DNA from 4 places in the Serratia sp. TSA_7 genome. Region 2 is predicted to be linked to each of the others. Evidence: predicted binding sites of a transcription regulator. Region 2 holds the regulator's gene; each other region holds the start of a gene.

Region 1 (4,385 bases), on a different contig from region 2:
ATTGAGCACTCATCGGTTATTCTCCAGGGTACGGTTAAGCGCCACAAACTGCAGCAGCATAATGGTTTTGGCATCTACGATAATTCCTTGCCGGATGGCGTGCAGAGCGTCCGCCAGCGGCATCTCGATCACCTCGAGGTCTTCGCCTTCCGCCTCCACCCCGCCGCCGTCGCTCACCCGGCTGTCGGCAGCGTATTCCCCGACAAAGAAATGCAGTTTTTCGGTCACCGAACCGGGGCTCATATAGGCCTCGAACACCTTTTGCACGTTTTGCACCCGATAGCCGGTTTCCTCCTCAGCTTCGGCGCGAATGCGCTCCTCCGGCGAGGCATTGTCCAGCAAGCCGGCGGCGGCCTCTATCAGCATGCCGTCGTGGCCGTTGACGAACACCGGGAAGCGGAACTGGCGCGTCAGCACCACCTTTTGCACCTGCCGGTTAAACAGCAAAATGGTCGCACCGTCGCCGCGATCGTAAGTTTCGCGGTTTTGCCGTTGCCATACGCCATCACGGCGCAAAAAATCAAAGGTGGTTTTTTTCAGCAGATACCAGTCGTCGGACAACACCCGGGTTTCAACGATTCGAACCCGATCTTTGGTCGCAATCATGTTGGTCAACTCCACAACTCAGGAAAGGAACTGGATACTATCGTGCAGTTTCGTGTATGATCAAGATATTTCGTGCAGTGCAAAATTTAACGGGACAACGCGATGCTCACCAGTCAGCGCAAAAAAATCATTCTGGAAAAACTGGCACAGGACGGACAGGTGCTGGCCAAACAACTCAGCGAAATGTTCGGGCTGTCCGAAGACACCCTCCGCCGCGATCTGCGTGAGCTGGACAGCGAAGGGCTGCTGCAAAGGGTGCACGGCGGCGCGTTGCCGGTCTCCCCCGCCATCGGCACCTTTGCCGAAAGAAACGGGCAGGAATCGGCCGCCAAGCGTGCCATCGCCAAAGCCGCAGCGGCGATGATCATTCCAGGGCAAGTGGTGATCATCGATGGCGGCACCACCTCCGCCGAGCTGGTGAAACAGCTGCCGCCCACGCTGGAGGCGACTATCGTCACCCACAGCCCCAGCGTGGCGGTCGGGTTGGTTGAACACCCCAAAGTGGAGGTGATCCTGATCGGCGGGCGATTGTATAAACACTCGATCGTCAGCGTGGGTGCCGCTGCGGTGGAAGCCATGTCGCATATCCGCGCCGACATTTACTTTATGGGCGTGACGGGCGTGCACCCGACCGCCGGGCTCAGCACCGGCGATCTCGAAGAGGCCTATATCAAGCGCGCGCTGGCGGCACGGGCGGCAGAAACCGTGGTGCTGGCCTCCGCCGCCAAGCTGAACGCCGCCTCACAATTTGCGATTGGCGACATCACGCTGGCGCAGACCATTATTGTCGAACGTGCGACCGACGCCGCGTTGATCGCCCCGCTGGAACAGGCCGGGGTCACCGTGGTGAGGGCCTGAGTGGCACGGCCAAATAAAAGACTTAATCAATGCGCGGTTATTAAATGGCTGCGTTTAATACCGCAACACCCCAAGCTTGGGACGGGTGGAGAGCATGCAGGTTAGCCGACCGTTGAGCGCATGGACGCGCGATACGAGCCTCCATGGATGCATTCACGGCGTGTCGGCGCTCTGCATGCTCCTCACCAGCAGTACTATTAGGCGCAGCTATTTAATCCTGCCCCCATATTGAGGGATATTAATTTTACGTATTCGTCTCACTGCCACAAAAAATGCGAGAGTAATCACATTTCATTAAACTGATCCCGGCCCAACCTGCTATTTTTCCCGCTTTATAAAAAAACCGCAGCAATCGAATGGCAACATATTGATTATCAATAAATAGTCACCTTTTCTCTTTTATCTATCAAAAACAAAAACGAGACAAGCCTCACAGAAAAATCACTCTCAATAGTGCTGTCAATGTGTTCCAAGGAAATATTTGTGATTGTTTTGTGATATCGCTTGCAAATTTTACCGATGCCAAAAATAACAATGACTGCAACGGAACGGGCTGGGAGCAGGCATATGAAAATCGGCGTGGTAATAAGCGGTGGCGATGTCACCGGTATCAACAACTTTATTTTCCAGGTCGCCAGGCTGGCGCAGGCAGATATCGTTCTTTTTAACGGCGGAATACCGGGCTTACTGGCTAATCAGCATCATTCCATCGCCAGACGCGATCTGGTCGATTTCTCTATTTCATCGATGCCCATTATCTCTTCTGGCCGAACGGCAAAGAAACTGGTCGCCAGTGAATATGAAACTATCGGCAAGCAACTTAAAGCTCTGCACATTGACGTGCTTATTATGGCCGGCGGCGACGGCTCGCTGCAGTTTTTAAATACGCTCAGCGAGTTTGGCGTTAACTGTTTTGGCGTGGGCATGACCATCGACAATGACGTTTTTGGCAGCTACTACACCATCGGCTTTTCCACCGCCTGCGAGCAGGTGATAAAAGAAGTCTCCAAGCTGAGAAATACCGGGCGCGCCCTGCCGGGCCGCGTATTTATGATTGAGCTGCTGGGCGGTTACTGCGGGGAACTGACGCTGCAATCGGCGATAAAATCCAATGCGGACTTTGCCCTGATTCCAGAATGCCAACATCCCTTGAACGCATTGGCGGAAAAAATAACCCACCGGCTGGAGCGGCAAAACAGCGTTATCATTTTATGTTCTGAAGGATATACAAAAGAGTATTCGCCAGGCTTCCAGGGGGCGATCGACACCATGATTAAACAGCTGGAACCCAAGATTGGCGTGCGTATTCGCAAAACCATCGTGGGGTACGGTCTGCGCAATGGCGATCCCACCTGCGAAGAAATTTATCAGGGAACCCTTATGGCCAGCGAAGTCGTGCGCTGTATTCATTCCGGAATGAAAAACAAGGCAATCATTATTAATGCCGGCAACCAACCTATTCCGATTGATTTAATCAGCATGCAAAAACGTTTGGTCGACACCGAAGGACACCATTACAAACTCGCCAGGCAGTTAAATATAATCTGAGGAGATGTCCATGCTTAAAATACTGTGTGTTTGCGGCTGCGGCCTCGGCTCCAGCTTTGCCATCGAAATGAGCGCAAAAGCGGTGCTTAAAAAATTAGAGATTGAAGCCGATATTGATCACACCACAATCTCTGAAGCCAGCGCCTTTAAATCAGATATTATTCTTACCCAAAAAACCTTCGCCGATATTTTAAATGCCGACGCCAGCGAAGAAGAAAAAAAACGGGTCATTGTTCTCCACCGGCTCACCGATAAAGCGGAAATCGAGCAAAAGATTGTGGCCTTTTTGAAAGAGCGCGACATGAAGGGCCCCCATCATGAGTAGCCTGATCGATTTTATCGTCAAAGATCTGCTGGGTCAGGCGTCGATCCTGATTGCCTTTATCGCCATGCTGGGGTTGTTGCTGCAGAAAAAATCCATCGGCAAGGTCGCCGAAGGCACGTTCAAAACGCTGTTGGGCTTTCTGATCATGATGGCGGGCATCAACATCATTGTCGGCGCCCTGACCTACCTGAACAGTATCTTCACCCACGGCTTCGGCATGACCGGTTACATCACCGACGTCGCCGCCATTGCCGGCCTGGCCAACCGCGAGCTGGGTTCTGAAGTGGCGATGACGCTGCTGGTGATTTTCGCCGTGAATATCATCATCGCCCGCATCACCCCGTTCAAATACATTTTCCTGACCGGGCAGGCGTTGTTGTGGATGGCTACCATCGGCGCGGTGATCGGCTATAAAGCCGGGTTGACCGGGATGCCGCTGATTTTGACCGGCGGGATCTTTGGCGGCGTGATGGCGGTGTTGATGCCGGCACTGGCGCAGCCGGTAGTGCGCAAAATCACCGGTTCAGACGAGGTGGCGCTGGGGCACTTCTGCACCATCGGTTATCTGGTGCAGGCGGCGGTCGCCAAGGTGGTCGGCAAAGGGTCGCGTTCCACCGAGGATCTGGAATTACCCGACAACTTCAAGTTTCTGCAAGACACCTATCTGTCGATGGCGGTGGTGATGATCCCGATGTACCTGATCCCCGCACTGGCGGCCGGGCCGCAGTTCATCGCCCAATACGCCGGTGGTATGAATTACCTGATGTACTCCTTTATGCAGGCCATTCAGTTCGTCGCCGGCGTGTTTATCCTCTACAGCGGCGTGCGTCTGTTGCTGAATGAGCTGGTGCCGGCGTTTCGCGGCATTGCCATGCGCATCGTGCCGGATGCCCGCCCGGCGCTGGATTGCCCGGTGTTGTTCCCCTATGCGCCCAATGCGGTGATTGTCGGTTTCCTGGCCACGACCCTGGGTTCCATCATCGGCATGATCGTTTTCCCGATGTTCGGTCTGGCGATGATCCTGCCCGGCCTGCTCACCAACTTCTTC
Region 2 (4,385 bases):
TTGATCTTTCTCCAGCGCCTGATGGGCGTTCTTGCGCAGCAGGCCGCTTTGCCACTGTGGCCACAGCCAGATGGTGCCACCGAACACCAATACGCAGCCGATCAGGGTGTCTATAAGGCGAGGGATCAGGAAATGTGTGCCGTTCAGCGCCAGCAGTTGCAGGGTATAGACCGCCGTCACCGTAAAGCCAATCACCGCCAGCCCGTAGTTTTTACGCGAAACCAGATAGGCCGCCAGCGTAATGACCAGCATCACGCTCAGGGTCGCGCCCTCGGGCATTTGCAACTGCAGCAACCCGGCGGCGATCACCAGCCCGGCCAACGTGCCGAGCGCACGGTGCTGGATGCGAACCCGGGTGGCGTTGTAGCCGTTCTGGCTCACCAGCATGACGGTCAGCAGGATCCAATAAGGTTTTGGCAGATTGAAAATCATCCCCAGGCTGCTGCCTGCCGCCAACATCACTCCTAACCGTGCCGCATTGCGCAGGGCGTTGGATTTGAACGACAGGTAGCTGAACAGCGCCGGCCAGAACGGCAGGCGGTTTTGATTGGCCATCAGGTCGCGACGGTATAACGGATGCTGGGTGCGCAGCAGGCGAGCGATACGGCTGAAGTGGTAGTAACAGAATTGGCCCACCGGATTGTCGGGGTGCTGTGCGGCCACTTTTTCCAGTGCCGCCAGCTCGTTGACCATGCTGAAGCGCTGAGAGTATTGATGATAGAGAATATCGTGCGCCACCGTGCGCAGCCGGCCGGCAATCACCTGCGCATTGCGGCGGATAATCGCTTCGGCCTGGCTCTGCTCCACCAGTTTTTGCACTTCTTCCGGCAGGTGCAGGCTGACGGTAATGTGTTCTTGTAAATCCAGCGCGACCTGAAAGGTTCGCTGCAGGCGTTTTTGCTCGAGATTATTGGCGTGCGGCAAAAAGTTGAGCTGCTGATACAGCAGGCTGATCAGGTCCATCACTTTTTGCTGGCGCACCAGCAGTGGCGGTAACGCGGTTTGCGGATCGGTATGTTGGGTTAACAGGGAATACTTGGCTTCGAAGTAGTCCGCCAGTTCCAGATAAAGCTGGCTCAACGATTCGCGCATCGGCTGTTCTTTCCACAGCTTGAACCAGAACCAGGTGAACAGGCCGTACCAGGCGGTACCCACCACATACAGTAAGGGGGCGTACCACAGCGGCACCGTGCCGGCCATGCTGAGTGAAAAGATGGCGGCGATCAACGCGGCGGGGAGCAGGCGGGCATGTAACGGGCTGATCTCGCCGCTGACGCCGAGCAGCAGAGCCAGGCCGAGCATCAACGCCGGCAGCGGCAATTGCCACAACAACGCCTGCTGCAGCAACAGGCTGCTGAGTGCAAACAGTGAGCCGCCGACGATCAGGCGTTTGAAAAAACGTTTGTGGGGCGTGTCCAGCCCGGCGATGTTACAGCAGGCGGGAACCAGGGAAAACAGCAGGCCGAGTTGCAGGTGGCCGATCAGCAGGCCAAAGAGCACCGGCAGACACAGCACCAGCGTTTGCCGCAGTGCGTAATTGACTTCCGGGTGGTAAATCAGTCGACGCCACATGATCGGTCGGGGCATAAAAAAACGGCGCGAATCATCGCGCCGTTTTTTCAGTGATTAACGTGTGCCGTAAACGACAATGGTTTTGCCGTGGGCGGAGATCAGGTTTTGATCCTCCAGCATTTTCAGAATGCGGCCGACGGTTTCACGTGAACAACCGACGATCTGACCAATTTCCTGGCGGGTGATTTTGATCTGCATGCCGTCTGGGTGGGTCATGGCATCGGGCTGTTTCGCCAGGTTCAGCAGCGTTTGCGCGATGCGACCGGTAACGTCCAGGAAGGCGAGGTTACCCACTTTTTCTGAGGTCACTTGCAGGCGGCTTGCCATCTGCGCTGACAGGCGCATCAGGATATCCGGGTTGACCTGAATCAGTTGGCGGAATTTCTTGTAAGAAATCTCAGCCACTTCACAGGCGGTTTTCGCCCTGACCCAGGCGCTACGCTCCTGGCCTTCTTCAAACAATCCAAGCTCGCCGATGAAATCCCCCTGGTTAAGGTAGGACAGGATCATCTCTTTACCCTCTTCATCTTTAATCAGCACCGCGACGGAGCCTTTTACGATGTAGTAAAGCGTTTCGGCTTTTTCACCTTGGTGAATCAGCGTACTTTTGGATGGATATTTGTGGATATGGCAATGAGACAGGAACCATTCGAGTGTAGGGTCTGTTTGCGGTTTGCCGAGAACCATTCGCTGTTATCCTCTGTTGTTATCGCTGCCTTGTGTCACAGGGGTCAGAGTTCCCTGTAAAACGTGCTGTCGCCGTTGTTTTAAGGGTGGCTGGCAGCAGGTTTTGAGGCGTGTCATAAATATACGCTGTCGCTCTAGCATATTAACTTGCCGGGAGAGCTGCAAGCTACATTCTATTAACATACCGGTAAAGGAGCCTTTCTCTGGGAGTTTCCCTGAAATCAGTGTCCCGGAAAGATTTATTGCGGCTCTGTTTGTAGCACAGAGTGAGGCGGGTGTCTCGTGTTGTCTTGCTCGCACATGACCAGCATCAGGTTCCGTTGCCAGTTTCTATGCGAAAGCGTACTCTGATTTTAAGAAATTAATCGGAGTGACCAATATGCAGGCAAGAGTTAAGTGGGTGGAAGGGTTGACGTTTCTGGGGGAATCCGCGTCTGGCCATCAGGTGTTGATGGACGGCAACGCCGGCGATAAAGCCCCCAGCCCGATGGAAATGGTGCTGATGTCGGTGGGGGGATGCAGCGCTATCGACGTGGTGTCGATCCTGAAAAAAGGGCGTAATGACGTGCGTGATTGCGAGGTGAAATTGACCTCCGAACGGCGTGAAGAAGTGCCGCGCGTCTTTACCCATATCAACCTGCATTTTATCGTGACCGGCAAAGATCTGACCGACAATATCGTTGAACGTGCGGTGAACCTCTCCGCCGAGAAATACTGCTCGGTGTCGTTGATGCTGAACAAGGCTGCCAGCGTGACTCACAGCTTTGAAATCCGCGACGTAGCGTAACGCGTAAGAATAAAGGGGCGCGGCCAACTGCCGCGCTCCGACCCATTACCCGATTTTTTTGCCTTCCAGCAGTTGCTGCACCAGCGGCGCCATGATCAGCTCCATCGCCAGCCCCATTTTGCCGCCCGGCACCACCAGCGTATTGATGTGCGAGATAAAAGAGCCTTGCAGCATCGCCAGCAGGTAAGGGAAATCGATCTGATCCAGCCCGCGGAAGTGAATCACCACGAAGCTTTCATCCAGTGAAGGGATGGCTTTGGCGGCGAACGGGTTGGAGGTATCCACCGTCGGCACGCGCTGGAAGTTGATGTGGGTGCGCGAGAACTGCGGCGTGATGTAGTTGATATAATCCTCCATCGAACGCACCACCGAATCCATCACCGCTTCACGTGAATGCCCGCGCTCGCCGGTATCGCGGATCAGTTTTTGGATCCACTCCAGGTTAACGATCGGTACCACGCCGACCAGCAGATCGACATGTTTGGCCACGTCGGTATGTTCGGTAACCACGCCGCCATGCAACCCTTCATAGAACAGCACGTCGGTCGGCGCCGGCAGCGCTTCCCAAGGCGTAAAGGTGCCGGGGACCTGGTTATAGGGCACCGCTTCGTCGTAGGTATGAAGGTACTTGCGTGACCGTCCGGTGCCGTTCTTGCCGTACTCGATAAAGCTCTGTTGCAGCAGACCGAAGTCGTTGGCCTCAGGCCCGAAATAGCTGATATGACGACCCAGATCGCGCGCTTTGCGGATCGCCGCGTCCATTTCCGGCCGGGTATAGCGGTGGAAGCTGTCGCCTTCCAGCTCCGCCGCACGGATGTTCAACTGCTGGAATATCTTGCGGAACGCCACGCTGGTGGTGGTGGTGCCGGCGCCGCTGGAGCCGGTCACTGCGATAACGGGATGTTTGGCGGACATGGTGGTTGTCACTCCGTGTTAAATGCGCCGGCGTCAGAGTAGGGTTATTGGTCTGTTTGACGCCCTTTTCGCCAAGGGCAAAATTCCGCGCGCGGGTTTGCAATGGTTCATTGTTACCTGATTTTTTCCGTCAGTCATAGAACCGGCAGCCACTAATTTTCTTCCTGCCCGGCACGGAACTGCCCGCGCGGCATGATGTTGACGGTTTCATGCAGTTCTGACCATACCAGCAGGACCTCGCCGTTTTTCAACTGGCGGCGAACGTCTTCCACTTTCTGCTCCAGCGAACGTTCGTGTTCGCCGTAGTCGGTGCCTTCGCGCAGCACAAAGGATTCGATCAGGCTGTTCAGGGTCTCGGTTTCCAGTTCTTTCCAGGGGATAATCACGGTACGGGTTCCAGATAAGGGGAAAGCCAGGATGGAAT
Region 3 (4,385 bases), on a different contig from region 2:
ACATTGGGATATCCCGTTACCGGAAATCATCACCCCATCGCAGAATTGGGTGTGGCGGGAGCAGGAATAGCAAAAGGCCGGATTTATCCGGCCTTTTCGTTAACGCGCAAACACTCAGAACAACAGGCGGGCGCGAATGGTACCGGCAATCGCCTTCATGCGCTGCAATGCGGCGTCGGCACGTTCGGTTTCCGCTTCGATATCGATAACCACGTAGCCGATTTCCGGACCGGTTTGCAGGTACTGCGCAGCGATGTTCACCCCTTCTTCCGCGAAGATCTGGTTAATCTGCGTCAGCACGCCAGGGCGGTTCTCGTGAATGTGCAGCAGGCGGCTGGCGTTCGGGCCATGCGCCGGCAGCGACACTTCCGGGAAGTTAACCGCCGACAGGGTCGAACCGTTGTCGGAGTATTTCGCCAGCTTGCCCGCCACTTCGTCGCCGATGTTCTCCTGCGCTTCCTGAGTGGAGCCGCCGATATGCGGAGTCAGGATCACGTTGTCGAACTCGCACAGCGGCGAGTTGAACGGCTCGCTGTTGGTCGCAGGCTCTTCCGGGAAGACGTCGATCGCCGCACCGGCCAAATGTTTGCTGGCCAGTACATTGCACAGCGCAGGGATATCCACCACGGTGCCGCGCGAGGCGTTGATCAGAATCGAACCCGGCTTCATCAGCGCCAGCTCTTCTGCACCCATCATGTTCTTGGTCGACGGGGTTTCCGGCACGTGCAGCGTCACCACGTCGCTCATATTGAGCAAATCGGACAGGTGTCTTACCTGCTGGGCATTACCCAACGGCAGCTTGTTCTCGATGTCGTAGAAAAACACCTTCATGCCCAGGCCTTCGGCCAGGATACCCAACTGGGTGCCGATATGGCCGTAGCCGATAATCCCCAGTCTCTTGCCGCGCGCTTCGAACGAGCCGACGGCCAGTTTCTGCCACTCGCCACGGTGTGCCTTGGCGTTGGCGGAAGGAATGCCGCGCAGCATCAGCAACAGCTCGCCCAGCACCATTTCGGCTACGGATCGGGTATTGGAGAAAGGCGCGTTAAACACCGGAATGCCGCGTTTGGTCGCCGCTTTCAGATCAACCTGGTTAGTGCCGATACAGAAACAACCCACCGCCACCAGTTTTTCTGCGGCAGCGAAAACTTCTTCGGACAGATGCGTACGCGATCGGATGCCGACGAAGTGAGCATCGCGGATGGATGCCTTAAGCGCTTCGGTGTCTAACGCACCTTTGTGATATTCAATGTTGGTATACCCGGCCGCAAGCAGATTATCTACCGTGCTCTGATGAACCCCTTCCACCAACAGGAATTTAATCCTGTCTTTCTCCAATGATACTTTTGCCATTTACCCGACCCTATATTCAGACTTCAGAAGCGGCTGTTATGAAACAGCACGCATCCAACATAACAAAAATAACGCGGGCGGCAATACAAACGATTGCCTGCCCGTCAGTACAAGGCTCAGCGTTGTTGCCGGTTTTTGGCAGAAAATGCCAAAGGGAAAGAAATAGACAGAAGCTTTGTGGAGTCAAGGCTCACAATGTGACATATGTCACCAAATTTGGCGCTTTTAATAAAAGATATTTTAGCCAGTGAATTATGCGGTCGGGCAGGATCCAAGACCGCATACAAGATAAAGGCGCACTCTACGCGCCTCCGTAGCATGGGGGGTTTATTCAACCACCTTCACGCCGTCAGGCGTACCGACCAGCGCCACATCCGCACCACGATTGGCGAACAGGCCGACGGTCACCACCCCGGCGATGCCGTTGATTTTGTTTTCCAGAGCAATGGCATCCATGATGCTCAGGTTATGCACATCGAGGATCACGTTGCCGTTGTCGGTCAGCACGTTCTGACGGTATTCCGGCAGGCCGCCCAGCTTCACCAGCTCACGCGCCACATAAGATCGCGCCATCGGGATCACTTCCACCGGCAACGGGAATTTGCCCAGCACGTCCACCTGTTTGCTGGAGTCGACGATACAGATAAACTTGCGCGCGATGGCGGCAATGATTTTTTCACGCGTCAGCGCCGCGCCGCCGCCTTTGATCATCTGCATCTGGCGGTTGATTTCATCCGCGCCGTCGACGTAAATATCCAGCGAATCCACTTCGTTGCTGTCGAACACGTGGATGCCCAGGCTTTTCAGCTTGGCGGTAGAGGCGTCGGAGCTGGACACCGCCCCTTCGATCTGGTGCTTGATGGAGCCGAGTGCGTCAATAAAGTGGGCGGCGGTAGAGCCGGTGCCCACCCCAACGATGGTGCCCGGGGTAACGTAATCCAGCGCTGCCCAGCCAACCGCTTTTTTCAGTTCATCCTGCGTCATGATATGTCCATTGCCTCTGTACGAAAACGTGTGCGTATTATAGGGTAAATCGCTATTTTTCACTCCGGCAGGATCACACTTCTTCACCCTAAGCCGCATTTTTAGGCGCGCCGCAGCAAAATAGCCCCGTGATTTTTCCACCTGTAAAACGCCAGAAATGTGGCATAGTGCCAGTATCAATCTAATTTAAGGGATATCTTTCCGATGAAACGCCCAGACTATCGAACGCTGCAAGCGCTGGACGCGGTGATCCGTGAGCGCGGCTTTGAGCGCGCCGCGCAGAAACTTTGCATCACCCAATCGGCGGTATCCCAGCGCATTAAACAGCTGGAAAATCTGTTCGGCCAGCCGCTGCTGGTGCGCACCGTACCGCCGCGGCCGACCGAGCAGGGCCAGAAATTGCTGGCGCTGTTGCACCAGGTGGAACTGCTGGAAGAAGAGTGGCTGGGTAACGACACCGGTGCCGATACGCCGCTGCTCTTGTCGCTGGCGGTCAACGCCGACAGTCTGGCGACCTGGTTGCTGCCTGCGTTGAAACCGGTGCTGACCGATTCCCCCATTCGCCTGAACCTGCAGGTGGAAGACGAAACGCGTACCCAGGAAAGGCTGCGCCGCGGTGAAGTGGTGGGTGCGGTGAGTATCCAGCCGCAGCCGCTGCCAAGCTGTCTGGTGGATCAACTGGGCGCACTGGATTATCTGTTCGTCGCCTCGAAAGGCTTTGCCGAGCGCTACTTCCCGAACGGCGTCACGCGCTCCGCGCTGCTGAAAGCGCCTGCGGTGGCGTTCGATCATCTCGACGATATGCATCAGGCTTTCTTGCAACAGAACTTTGATCTGTCGCCGGGCAGCGTGCCCTGCCACATCGTGAACTCGTCGGAAGCCTTCGTGCAACTGGCGCGCCAGGGCACCACCTGCTGCATGATCCCGCACCTGCAAATTGAGAAAGAGCTGGATTCGGGTGAGCTTATCGATCTGACGCCGGGCCTGTTCCAGCGCCGCATGCTGTTCTGGCACCGCTTCGCGCCGGAGAGCCGCATGATGCGCAAAGTGACCGACGCCCTGCTGGAGCATGGCCGCCAGGTTCTGCGCCAGGATTAAATGGAAAAGGTTCGCCGTGGCGAACCTTTTTTACTGCAACAAGCCTGCCGTTACTGAGCGGCGTTACGCTGCAACTCGAACACCACATCCACCTGATCGTCAAAGTGAATGCTTTGCTGTTCGTAGGTTTGCGCCGCATCGGTTTCCGCCGCTGCCCCCGCCGATTTATACATGCGCGCTACCGGCATCGGTTGGTAGTTGGCCACATGGTAACGAATACTGAAGACCGGCCCCAGCTTGGCGTTAAAGCCTTTCGCCAAAGAAGCGGCCTGCTGGGTGGCATTCTCGATCGCCTTCTGGCGCGCCTGCTCGCGGTACACATCCGGCTTCGCCACGCCCAGCTCAACTGAGCGGATCTCGTTCAGGCCGGATTTCAACGCGCCGTCCAGCAGCTCGTTCAGTTTATCCAGTTGACGTAACGTCACCTGGACCTGACGTACCGCACGGTAGCCTTTCAATACCGACTCGCCGGTTTTCAGGTAATCATATTCCGGCTGAGTGCGCAGATTGGCGGCGCTGATGTCTTTCTTCTCGATATTGTTTTTCTGCAGGAAATCGAAATATTGCGCCACGCGCTCGTCGACCTGCTTTTTCGCCTGCCCGGCGTCTTTGGAAGAAACGCTGACTTCGATAGCCAGCGTCGCGATATCTGGGGTAGCGTCTACGCTCGAGGTACCCGAGGTGACTACGTGTGGCCCTTCCGGCAACTCCGCCGCCTGCAGCGCCAGAGGCAGCGTCCCTAATCCAACCATTGCGGCCATAGCCAATGCTTTAAGCTTCACAGTGTCTCCTTGATGACAGGCTGTAACTGATTACCGGCCTGACAGCCGGTTCCTTGGCATAAAACGTAGCATATCGCGCGGGCTTTTAAATTCGGATTAGTGACAAATTCTTATAAATTTGCCCCCTGCCAGGCCAATTGCCCTGCGATGGCCCACATCACCAGCCCC
Region 4 (4,385 bases), on a different contig from region 2:
TCGCCGGCCCAAACCCTAAGCCAATGCCAAAAACGACGCCCCAAATGCCGAAGGCCTGAGCACGCTGTTTGCCGCTCTGAAACTGATGCGACAATGCAGCCACCTGGCAAATCAACATGGCGCCGCCCGCCATGCCTTGCATAAAGCGGCCCAGGATCAGCAGCGTCGAGCCGTTGGCCAGGCCGCAGAGTAAGGAGGTTAGGCCAAAAGCGGCAATGGCGAGGATGAAAACTCGCCTGCGGCCAAAACGGTCAGACAGCGTTCCGGTGGCCATCATCACGGCGGTGCAGGCCAGGGTGTAGGCATTCATAATCCACTGCATATCGCTGAAATCACTGTGTAATACCCGTTCCAGCGTCGGCAGTATGACCGGTACGCTGGAGATTTCCAGGCCGAACATCAGCGCGGCGAGGCAAATTGCCGTTAATGCCAGTCGGTTTTTACTGGCGTGAGAGAGCGTCATGAATTTTTTCCACAAAAGAAAGGTTAGGGAAACGAACAGCCATTCTGGATAAATGGCTTGCATGATAGAAATGATTTAATTTATCGTTATTAATTAATTCCTGTCATGTAATCGCCCTATGAACATTGACCCGACACTGCTGCGCACCTTCGTTACGGTTACCGAAACCGGCGGCTTTACGCGCGCGGCGCAGCAACTGAATCTGACCCAATCCGCGATCAGTCACCAGATCCGTCGGCTCGAGGAGCAGATTGGCCGGCAGTTGTTGCACCGCACTACGCGGCGCCTGACGCTAACCGAAGACGGTGAAGATTTGCTGCGCCACGCCGTGCACGTTTTGCAGGCGCTCGACGCCATGCAGCGGCGCTTTGAATCCTCACCCGTGTCGGGATCAGTACGTTTTGGCCTGACGGAGAGTTTTCTGGGGGAACGATTGCCGCCGCTGTTATCCCAGTTCGCCCGGGCTTTTCCTGCGGTCAGGTTGGAGGTGAATGTCAGTATCGGGCTGGATCTTTGCGGGATGGTGAAGGGCAACGAACTGGATTTGGCCGTCGTGATGTCGCTGGCTAACCGTATTGAGGGCCGGTTATTGCGGCGGACGCAGCTGGTGTGGGTAGCGGCTGAGACATTCAGCCTGGCGGGCTCGTCGTTGCCGCTGGCGTTGTTGCCCGCGCCGTCGGTCAGTCGCGAAGCCGGGATCGCCGCTTTGGAAAGCAAGGCAATCCAATGGCACACCGCCTTCACTTCACAAAGCCAACAAGGGCTACGGGCGGCCGTGCTGGCGGGGTTGGGCATTGCCGTCATGGCAAGCGGGGATCTGGCGCCGGGAATGAAAACGGTTAATGGTCAGTATGGGCTACCTGAATTGCCCGACGTCGATTTCACCCTGATCGTCAACGGCGCGGAACCTGGCGCGGCTGCGCAGGCATTCGGCAAAATACTGCTGGAGATGTCGGCACCGTTGCCTGCTGCAGGGGGAGATTAAGTGCGGCTCAGGGCATTGGCCAGTCGGTCGGGGTTTTGCTCATCACGTCGAAGAATACGTCTTTGGTCACTGACCAAAAATGCAGGAATCCTTCCTGGCTGAAACTGATGCCCATCAGGCCCATCACAAACCAACAGGTGGTGAACAGCCCGAGGCTGCTGAACATGAATGCCATGCCGTTACGGCTGGTCTTACGGCAAACGACGTTTAACTGGCTGGCCATAAACATCATTACGGCGCTCAGCAATTCCCAGCGCATCATAATCAAACCCGTGGCTATGGTACTCATCGAACGTGATCCTTTGTGACAAAGCCGCAGCCGGCAGGGCGCCGGAGAACAGTGCGGGCAAAAATGGAGTAGTGTGATCTGCGTCACATTGTAGCACTGGGATAAAGGGGTGCTCAATCCCTGTACGGCATAAAAGCCGGTACCCGGAAACATTCCAATATGCTGAAACATTTATGCCATTTCATTAGCAACCTTTTAATGGGGGCCGTTAACCAATAACGCTATGCTTGCCGACTTTTCACTGCCCTGATTTATCTGGGGAAAATGTGACGTCAGACAGGTACTGCACTGCGTATGGCCCTCTTAAAAGAAAAAATCCGTGACCATTCCGCTGAGGAAATGTTGTTTATTCGCCGTGCCTGCGCGGCGATGGCGTTGGTGATCGCCTGCTTCGGCGCACTGATCGTCAACCTGTATCACCTGCAGATTAAGCAACATGCGTTCTACCAGACGCGCTCCAATCAGAACGACATCAAAATGCTGCCGATTGCCCCTAGCCGCGGGCTGATATTCGACCGTAACGGCATCCCACTGGTGCGTAACATCACGCTGTACCAGATCCAGGTTATACCCAGCAAAATCGCCAATATGGCCGCGCTGCTACAGGCGCTGACGCCGATTGTCGATCTGACGCCAGAGGACATCGCCACCTTTCGCGACGATATGCACCACAACGGCCGCTATAAACCGGTGACGCTGAAAAGCGGGCTGAACGACACTGAGGTCGCCCGTTTTGCGGTCAATCAATATCGTTTTGACGGGGTGACCATCGACACCTATCAGCAGCGGGAATATCCGTATGGCGCCGAACTGGCGCACGTGGTGGGTTATGTATCGAAAATCAACGATGGCGATGTGAAACGCCTCGATAAAGCCGGCATCGGCGAAAATTACTCCGCCGATCATAACATCGGCAAGCAGGGCATTGAGGCTTACTATGAGTCGGAACTTCACGGCACCACCGGCTATCAGGAAGTGGAGGTGGATAACCACGGCCGCGTGATACGCCTGCTGAAAGAACAGCCGCCGCAGGCCGGCAAAAATATCTATCTGACGCTCGATTTGCCGTTACAGCAGTATATCGAGTCGGTGCTGAAGGGGCAGCGAGCGGCGGTGGTGGTTGAGGACCCGCGCGATGGCGGCATTTTGGCGATGGTGTCCAGCCCCAGTTACGATCCCAACCCGTTCGTTAAGGGGATCAGTTACAAAGCCTATAAAAGCTTATTGACCAACCCGGATCTACCGCTGATTAACCGCGTCACTCAGGGGCTGTACCCGCCGGCGTCTACCGTGAAGCCTTATATGGCTACCTCTGCGCTGTTCGCCGGGGTGATAACCCCCAACACCAGCTTCTTTGGCGCGCCGACCTGGACGTTGCCGGGTACCCAACGCCGTTACCGCGACTGGCTGAAGAGTGGCCACGGTATGCTGAACGTCACCAAAGCGATAGAGGAGTCCGCCGATACCTTCTTTTATCAGGTGGCGTTTGAAATGGGCATCGATCGCATTCACAGCTGGCTGAGCCAATTCGGTTACGGCCAGGCGACCGGGATCGATCTCAACGAAGAGTATCGCGGCGTACTGCCCAGCCGCGACTGGAAGCAGCGGGTGCATAAAAAACCCTGGTATCAGGGCGATACCGTATCGGTCGGCATCGGCCAGGGGTATTGGGTCGCCACGCCAATTCAGATGGTGAAGGCGCTGACCACGCTTATCAATAACGGCAAGGTGAAAACGCCCCATCTGTTGTATTCCATGCGCCAGGGCAATCGGGTGAGCTGCTATCAACCGCCGCTGCAGACGGCACAGATCGGCGATGCCAAATCACCGTACTGGGGCATTGTGCGCAATGGCATGTACGGTATGGCCAACTTGCCGAACGGCACCGGTTACAAGCTGTTCCATACCGCGCCGTATCAGATCGCCGCCAAATCCGGCACTTCGCAGGTATTCAGTCTGAAAGAAAATCAGACCTATAACGCCAAGATGATCCCGGTACGGTTGCGTGACCATATTTTCTACACGCTGTTCGCTCCCTATAAAAATCCGCGGGTGGCGATGGCACTGATTCTGGAAAACGGCGGCGGTGACGGTGTGGTGGCGGGGCCAACCGCACGGGCAATCCTTGACCACATTTTTGACCCGGCCAACGCGCCGAAACCTGATGATGGGCAGAAAGTTAAACCGGAGTTAAACGACAGTGAGGATGTGCAACAGTAAACGCGTTTGTTTTTACTTTCTTACAAACTGCAATCTTCTAAAGATTTCCGTCAGGGTAGACTGAAATAATTACATAATCCGAATAAAAACGCAGGGTTAACAGTGGCGCCACTAATAAAAAAAAGCGGTAAAAATTATTCCTCACTGAGGTTTGGCTGGATTTGCGCCGGTATTCTGGTGTGTTTTTTCCTGCTGGCGTTCCGGGTGGGCTATTTGCAATTGATGGAGCATCAGCAGTTGGCGGACCAGGCGGATCAGCGCTCAATTCGCACGCAGGTGCTACCGACCAACCGGGGTATGATCACCGACCGCAATGATGAAGCGCTGGCGGTGAGCGTGTCTTCGAAAGATATCGTGCTGGATCCCAAGCATATTCTCGACACCCATACCGATACCGGCAACGAACGCTGGCAGAGCCTGGCCAACGT

What was found. Region 2 encodes CRP, which controls carbon source genes, mostly activating them, when cyclic AMP is high. Its sites were predicted from a motif close to ATGTGANNNNNNTCACAT; they were not measured.
Region 1: ACUTQW_RS04405 (6-phosphofructokinase) is a predicted target of CRP. The motif match lies at 1,737-1,754, and genes of this name have one in related genera.
Region 3: serA (phosphoglycerate dehydrogenase) is a predicted target of CRP. The motif match lies at 1,549-1,566, and genes of this name have one in related genera.
Region 4: ACUTQW_RS04885 (YjcB family protein) is a predicted target of CRP. The motif match lies at 1,809-1,826, and genes of this name have one in related genera.

Annotation. Positions count from the first base shown of each region.
Region 1 covers NZ_JBQZFU010000001.1:891,887-896,271, reverse strand. The annotation lists gene ACUTQW_RS04420 (hypothetical protein) at 1-13, opposite strand, end outside; gene ACUTQW_RS04415 (NUDIX domain-containing protein) at 10-606, opposite strand; gene ACUTQW_RS04410 (DeoR/GlpR family DNA-binding transcription regulator) at 709-1,464, shown strand; gene ACUTQW_RS04405 (6-phosphofructokinase) at 2,032-3,012, shown strand; gene ACUTQW_RS04400 (PTS sugar transporter subunit IIB) at 3,023-3,337, shown strand; gene ACUTQW_RS04395 (PTS sugar transporter subunit IIC) at 3,330-4,385, shown strand, end outside.
Region 2 covers NZ_JBQZFU010000008.1:47,023-51,407, reverse strand. The annotation lists gene ACUTQW_RS20625 (YccS/YhfK family putative transporter) at 1-1,572, opposite strand, end outside; gene crp (cAMP-activated global transcriptional regulator CRP) at 1,627-2,259, opposite strand; gene ACUTQW_RS20615 (OsmC family protein) at 2,639-3,046, shown strand; gene ACUTQW_RS20610 (phosphoribulokinase) at 3,092-3,961, opposite strand; gene ACUTQW_RS20605 (YheU family protein) at 4,114-4,347, opposite strand; gene ACUTQW_RS20600 (hydrolase) at 4,344-4,385, opposite strand, start outside.
Region 3 covers NZ_JBQZFU010000002.1:186,898-191,282, forward strand. The annotation lists gene ACUTQW_RS09795 (5-formyltetrahydrofolate cyclo-ligase) at 1-70, shown strand, start outside; gene serA (phosphoglycerate dehydrogenase) at 115-1,353, opposite strand; gene rpiA (ribose-5-phosphate isomerase RpiA) at 1,681-2,337, opposite strand; gene ACUTQW_RS09810 (LysR family transcriptional regulator ArgP) at 2,542-3,435, shown strand; gene ACUTQW_RS09815 (oxidative stress defense protein) at 3,486-4,217, opposite strand; gene argO (arginine exporter ArgO) at 4,328-4,385, opposite strand, start outside.
Region 4 covers NZ_JBQZFU010000001.1:998,214-1,002,598, forward strand. The annotation lists gene ACUTQW_RS04875 (MFS transporter) at 1-463, opposite strand, end outside; gene ACUTQW_RS04880 (LysR family transcriptional regulator) at 582-1,448, shown strand; gene ACUTQW_RS04885 (YjcB family protein) at 1,456-1,737, opposite strand; gene mrdA (penicillin-binding protein 2) at 2,032-3,957, shown strand; gene ACUTQW_RS04895 (penicillin-binding transpeptidase domain-containing protein) at 4,060-4,385, shown strand, end outside.